One region of the Micrococcus sp. CH7 genome, then DNA from elsewhere that is predicted to be linked to it. Evidence: riboswitches for the same ligand, from Rfam matches in the RefSeq annotation. Region 1 holds a riboswitch; the other holds the start of a gene.
The links. Region 1 has a riboswitch for S-adenosylmethionine ahead of AUV08_RS04740 (flavin reductase family protein). Riboswitches for the same ligand answer to the same signal wherever they lie in the genome.
Positions count from the first base shown of each region.

Region 2: another riboswitch for S-adenosylmethionine. It lies ahead of AUV08_RS00365 (bifunctional o-acetylhomoserine/o-acetylserine sulfhydrylase); the one in region 1 lies ahead of AUV08_RS04740 (flavin reductase family protein).

Region 1 is NZ_LOSQ01000010.1:32,471-35,863, reverse strand. It holds gene hisD (histidinol dehydrogenase) at 1-321, shown strand, start outside; gene AUV08_RS04750 (RNA-binding S4 domain-containing protein) at 332-700, shown strand; gene AUV08_RS12160 (hypothetical protein) at 749-1,363, opposite strand; SAM riboswitch class IV at 1,556-1,675, shown strand; gene AUV08_RS04740 (flavin reductase family protein) at 1,749-2,273, shown strand; gene AUV08_RS04735 (cold-shock protein) at 2,512-2,715, shown strand; gene AUV08_RS04730 (MFS transporter) at 2,920-3,393, opposite strand, start outside.
Region 2 is NZ_LOSQ01000001.1:79,900-83,292, reverse strand. It holds gene AUV08_RS00365 (bifunctional o-acetylhomoserine/o-acetylserine sulfhydrylase) at 1-1,269, opposite strand, end outside; SAM riboswitch class IV at 1,400-1,515, opposite strand; gene AUV08_RS00360 (VOC family protein) at 1,694-2,329, shown strand; gene AUV08_RS00355 (CPBP family intramembrane glutamic endopeptidase) at 2,348-3,244, opposite strand; gene AUV08_RS00350 (phosphotransferase) at 3,386-3,393, shown strand, end outside.

The DNA of each region.
Region 1 (3,393 bases):
TACGCCACCGAACACCTCGAGATCCAGACGCGCGACCCCGAGGCCCTCGTGGGGCGCATCCGCAACGCCGGCGCCGTGTTCGTGGGCCCGCACGCCCCCGTGCCGCTGGGCGACTACTCGGCCGGGTCCAACCACGTGCTCCCCACCTCGGGGACGGCCCGGCACTCCTCCGGTCTGAACACGGTGACGTTCCTGCGCCTGCAGCAGCGCATCCGCTACACGGAGACCGGGCTCGAGGAGGTCGCGGACGGGATCGGCGTGCTGGCCGAGGACGAGCGCCTGCCCGCGCACGGCGCCGCGATCCGCGTCCGCTTCGCGTGAGGGGGTGGGCGTGAGCGGCGTCCGCATCGACGCGTGGCTGTGGGCCGTGCGGCTGTACAAGACCCGGTCCGCGGCCACGGCGGCGGTGCGCGCAGGCCACGTGCGCATCGACGGCGAGCCCGTGAAGGCGGCGACGCCCGTCGTCGTCGGGAACCGGGTGCGGGTGCGCCAGGACGGACGCGAGCGGATCCTGGAGGTCACGGGGCTGATCGCCAAGCGGGTGGGCGCCCCCGTGGCCCGGCAGCAGTACGTGGACCACTCCCCGCCGCCCGTGCCGCGTGAGCTGCTCGCGGTGCCCTACCGTGAGCGCGGCGCGGGCCGGCCCACCAAGCGGGACCGCCGGCAGCTGGACGCGCTGCGCGGCCGCGACCGACGCTGAGCGTCTCAGTCCTCCCCCGCGCCGTCATCCGCCGTCGTGATGGCGGCCTCATGCGGAGGGTGCGGTCAGCACCATCCGGAACGGCTTGTCGTTGTCCACCGTGACGGTGAACGTCATCGGCCCCGCCTCATCCACGGGGGGAGTCGCCGCCGACCAGCCGCCGCACAGCGCCTCCGATCCGGCCATCCAGGTCTTCGTTCCCCCGCCACCCCGTGAGGTCAGGATCTCCGTCTCACCGGTGGCATCCGAAGGACACAGCACGATGACCCGAAGGACTGCACCCTGTTGAGCGTCCACGGTGATCTGCTGCGTGCCCGTCCCGACCGCCTCCTCCAGGACGGACTCCTTCTCCGGGTCGAGATGGCCCGCATCCGGATGCCGGTGCGTGTACTCGACCAACGTCATCCCGTCCTCCTCGAACAGCGCGGCGGGGAGTGCTTCTTCACCGGCGGGTGACGACGCGGACGAACCGGTGGCGGAGGCCGACCGGGTTGCCGAGGGGGCCGCTGACGTCACGGTGACGGAGGACGCCGCAGCGGTGGATGCCTTCGCGGTGGAGGAGACGCTGCCCGGGGAAGCGGAGCATCCCGAGATGGCGATACCGAGGAGAGCCGCGACGACCACGGCGGCCGACAATGCCGCACGCTTCTTCTCGATGTCCATCCGCATGATCCGATCCCTCTCAGAGAACCGATTGCGGGGCCGCGGGCTGCGGTCTCGAGCCCCCCTCTCGAGTGGCTTGATCCTGGCTGGCGATGCGCGGTGTGTCAAGCATCACATCGGGCAGCTCGGATGACGCCGCGCGACCGCCGCGCTTTGACCACCCCACGGACCCCTCCGTAGGCTGATCCCCAGAATCACGAGTTCCCGTCATTCACGGCCCTGGCCGGCGGGACGGCAACCCTCTCACGCAGTAGTGGGGTGCTCCAGGTGATGATTCGGCCCCTCGGACACCCCGACGGGCAAGTACCGCGCCTCCGCGGATCCGGGCGATCCGCGTTCCCGCCGTCTGCGGAGCCGCGCCAGTCATCGGAAGAGGACGCGCGCCATGACCCTGACCCACGAACCCCACACCGCCGCGTGGGACACCGACCTGTCCCTCGGCAACCTCCGCTCCGGCCTCTCGGCATTCCCCACCGGGGTCGTCGCGCTGGCGGGCCTCGCCGACGACGTCCCCGAGGTGATGGTCTCCTCCTCCTTCGGCGTGGGCATCTCCTGGGAGCCGGCCCTCGTGTCCTTCTCCGCGCAGAACAGCTCCCGCACCTGGCCGCGCCTGCGCCGGGCCGGGTCGATCGGCGTCTCCCTGCTCGCAGCGGACCAGACGCCGCTGTGCCGTCAGCTGGCCGCCCGCGAGGGCGACCGCTTCGCCGGTCTCGACGTGCACCGCAGCCCGCACGACGCCCTGCTGATCGGGGGCTCCTCGCTCTGGCTCGAGACGCGGGTGCACGCCGAGGTCCCGGCGGGCGACCACACGGTGGTGCTGCTGGAGGTGACGGCCTTGGCGGATCACACGGACGCCGCTCCCCCGGCCGCCCTGCACCGCAATCTCTTCCACGGCCTGCGCGCGCTCTGAGCGAACTCCAGGTGAACAATCGGGCCCCTGGTTCCCGGTCGGCGAGATCCGTGCAATGATGGAGCCTGAAGTTGATCAAGCTGTATCCCGCCATCTTCACTGCTCGTCAGCCCGGCATCGCCGGCGTCGATGAGTGTTGGGCAAGCGGTTCAGTCTCGCCGCTTCACCCGCGTCCCACCTCCGGGCCGCGGTCCAACACCGCCACCGCACCGCGGGGGCACATCGAAAGGACACCATCATGGCTGTCGGTACTGTCAAGTGGTTCAACGCTGAGAAGGGCTACGGCTTCATCGCCCCCGAGGACAACTCCGCGGACGTGTTCGTGCACTTCTCCGCCATCCAGGGCAACGGCTTCAAGGAGCTCCAGGAGAACGACCGCGTCGAGTTCGAGACCCAGGACGGCCCCAAGGGCCTCCAGGCCGCCAACGTGACGAAGCTCTGATCTTCGCCTGACGCACGGCTTCCGACGCCCCCGGTCCGCACGGACCGGGGGCGTCGTCGTATGCGCTTCCGTGCGCCCTGCACGCCCCCGCACTCCGCCGTACGCCCGTTCGACCGCGGCGCTGCGACATCACCGCAGGGCTGCACTGCGGTGATGTCGCTGAGGCGCGGTCCTCCGCGGCGGGTCTCGTCCTGGCCCTGCGCGTCAGGCCACGCCCCGCCGGCCCACGTGGCGACGCAGCAGCAGCACCACGCCCAGGGCCAGCAGATACCCGGCCGCGACGACAACGAAGCCGGCCCGGTAGTCGCCCGTGACGTCGCGCAGCACGCCCATCAGCAGCGGGCCCAGGGCGAAGCCGGCGTACATGCCCATCGAGTTCGCCCCGGTCGCACGGCCCAGCCGCTCGGCCGGCACCTCGCTCAGCAGGCCCGCGTTGATCACCACGTTGGCGCCCAGCACCGTCAGGCCGTGCACCGCGGCGCCCACCCACAGCAGGGCCGGCAGGTCCAGCAGGTCCGCGGCGAGGAACACCACGACGCCGGCCACCGCCCCCAGGCAGATCACGGCCAGCAGGGTGGTGGGCCGGTCTCCGGCACTCATCCGCCGGCTCCACCCGATCCGGGAGAGCACCCCCACCACCCCGGACACGGCCGCCGCGGCGCCGCCGGCCACGAGCGT
Region 2 (3,393 bases), on a different contig from region 1:
CGAGAGCCGCACCAGGCCGGGGGTGACGCCGGCGGCGCGCTGCTCGTCGTCGGCGAGCTGGGAGTGGGTGGTCGAGGCCGGGTGCACCACGAGCGAGCGGACGTCGCCGATGTTGGCCACGTGGTGGTGCAGGGTGAGCCCGTCCACGAACGCGGCCCCGGCCTCGCGGCCGCCCGCGATCTCGAAGGAGACGAACGCGCCCGCGCCCTTCGGCAGGTAGCGCTGGGCCCGCTCGTGCCACGGGCTGGACTCCAGGCCGGCGTAGACCACGCGCTCGACGTCGTCGCGGCCCTCGAGCCAGCGCGCGACGGCGGCCGCGTTGGCCACCTGCCGCTCCATGCGCAGGGACAGGGTCTCCAGGCCGAGGTTCACCAGGAACGCGTTGAACGGGGAGATGGCCGAGCCGTAGTCGCGCAGCAGCTGCACGCGCGCCTTGAGGATGAAGGCCAGGTTGGCGCCGAGCGGCGAGCCCACCCCGAGGTCCCGCGCGTAGACGAGGCCGTGGTACGACTCGTCCGGCTCGTTGAAGCCGGGGAAGCGCTCGGCGTGCTGCGCGTAGTCGAACGTGCCGGCGTCGACGATCACGCCCGCGATGGCCGCGGCGTGCCCGCCGAGGTACTTCGTGGCGGAGTGGGTGACGACGTCGGCGCCGTGCTCGATCGGTCGCAGCAGGTACGGGGTGGCCAGCGTGTTGTCCACGATCAGCGGCACGCCGGCCTCGTGGGCGGCGTCGGCGACGGCGCGCACGTCCAGGACGTCGCCGCGCGGGTTGCCGAGGGTCTCGCCGAAGAACGCCTTGGTGTTCGGCCGGACGGCGGCGCGCCAGGACTCGAGGTCGTCCGGGTCGGTCACGAACGTCGTCTCGACGCCGACCTTGGCGAGGGTGTGCTTGAACAGGTTCTGCGTGCCGCCGTAGAGGCTGGCCGAGGCGACCACGTGGTCGCCGGCGCCGGCGAGGTTGAGGATCGCGAACGTCGTCGCCGCCTGACCGGAGGCCAGCAGCAGCGCGCCCACACCGCCCTCGAGCGCGGCGATCTTCTCCTCCACCGGGCCCTGCGTCGGGTTGCCGATGCGGGTGTAGAGCGGGTCGAGGTCCTTGAGCGCGAACCGGTCCGCGGCCACCTGGGCGGACGGGAAGTCGTACGAGGTGGTCTGGAAGATCGGCAGGGCGGTCGCACCGAAGGCGTGCTGGCCGACGGCGACGCCCGCGTGGACCTGCGCGGTGGAGAAGCCCCAGGCGTCGGGGGTCGGGGTGGGCTGGTCGGTCATGGCGGACCCTCCTGAAGGGATCAGGGGCCGGACCCGTCCGCCCCGCCCGCCGGCCGACGTGCCGATCAGGGAACCGGCGTCGTCGAGGTGCCGGAGATGACCCGGCGCCGTCGAGAGGGGCCGTGGGATCGGCCCGCGCTTGCCGGCACCCGTTGTGGGGCCGGCCTGGTCGTCACCCGGGGCACCCCACCGCGGAAGGAGGGTTGCCGGTCAGCATGCCGGGGCCTGTTGCTGACTCTCGTGACCGTGTCTCCGAGTGTAGCCCGCCGCCCCGCCACGATTTCGTCACGCGTGTCACACGCGGATACGCTCTCCGCACGGGGGCACCCGACCCGTCAAGGGCTCGACGCCCCCCGACTCGCACCAGGTCAACCCCCGGGGCAGCCCGGGAACGGAGAGGAACAGCGCAGTGCACACCTGTCGCATGGACCACGTGTCCTACGCCGCCGGCCCCGAGGGCCTGGACGCCACGGTCGCCCGCATCGCCGAGACGCTGGGCATCGAGCGGATCAAGGGCGGTGTCCACCCACGTTTCGGCACCCAGAACGCGCTCTTCCCCATGACGGGGGGGCAGTATCTGGAGGTCGTCGAGGCCCTGGACCACCCGGCCTCCCTCAGCGCGCCGTTCGGCCAGCTCGTGCGCGCCCGCACCGAGCAGGGCGGCGGCTGGATGAGCTGGGCCGTGGCCACCCCGGACATCGGCCGGTTCGAGCGCCGCCTCGGCCGCGAGGCCGTCCCCGGCAACCGTCGCTTCCCGGACGGCCGCGAGCTGTCCTGGCGCCAGATCGGCATCAAGGGCACCCTCGCGGACCCGCAGCTGCCGTTCATCCTGCGCTGGGCCGACGGCCAGGAGGACATGCACCCCTCGCAGGCGGCCGAGCCGCAGGCCACCATCGAGCACCTGAACATCGCCGGCTCCCCCGAGCGCCTCGCCGAGTGGCTCGGCGACGACGAGGACGGCCAGGTCCAGGACGTGGACATCGAGTACGTCGCGCCCTCCGGCACCCCGGGCATCGTCTCGGTCCCCTTCCGCACCCCGAAGGGTGAGATCACGCTCTGAGCGCGGGGGCGGGGCCGCTCAGCCGAGCAGCCCCGCCCGCGCCAGCAGCGGGTAGCCGACGAACCCGACGGCGTCCAGCAGCGCGTGCGCGATGACCAGCGGCATCACCCGGCGCACCCGCAGGAACACGAGCGCGAACACCACGCCCATCAGGGCGTTGCCCACGCCCGGCCCGATCCCCTGGTACAGGTGGTACGCCCCGCGCAGCAGCGCGAGGCCGAGCACCACGACGGCCGCGCGGGTCGGCAGGTACAGCCCCTCGGCGCTCACCCACGACGACGGCACGGCCGGCGCCGGATCGCGCGCCAGGCCCGCGGCGCGGAGCCGCTGCAGATACCCGAGCCGGTCGACGAGCCAGGCGCCCACGATGACCTCCTCCAGCAGTCCATGCCGCAGCGCGGAGAGCAGCAGGACCGGCACCTGGTACCAGCTCTCCCCGAGCGCCGAGCCGACGATCGCCGTCGTGATCCCCAGGGCCCGGCCGGCGGCGTAGACGCCGAGCGTGCCCAGCCCGATGGCCGCGAACAGGCCCAGGCCCCAGGCCAGGTCGCGGCCGGGGCGGCGCAGGTCGAGGCCGAGCACCCGGAACGGGTTCCGGCCGCGCAGGTGCATCAGGTGCAGCACGAGGGCCACCGGCACCAGCGCGAACCCGATGCCGAGCAGCTGGTAGGTCAGGTCGAAGGCCCAGCGGTCGGCCAGGGCCGGGTTGAGGACGGTGGTCTGCTCCCCCAGCGGGGCCTGGGTGGCCTTGTCGATGAGCTGGACGATCGCGTAGACCGCCGACTTCCCCAGGGAGAGGCCGAGGACGATCGCGATCTCCCACCGCACCGTGCGCGCCGAGGGGGCGGGCAGCGCAGGGGCGGGTCGGACGGCCGGGCCGGCCGGGGTGCGGGACGTGCGCGGGGTGGCGGACATGCCCCCCAGTATCCGCCCGCCCCCTCCCCCCGCGCGCGCTTTCGAACGTGAGGAAGGGCCCATCTCCCGTTCGAAAGTCCCCATTCCCCCGATGTCACGTTCGAAAGTCCGGGAGGGCGGAGGGAGGGTTAGCGTGGTCGTGTGGTCTC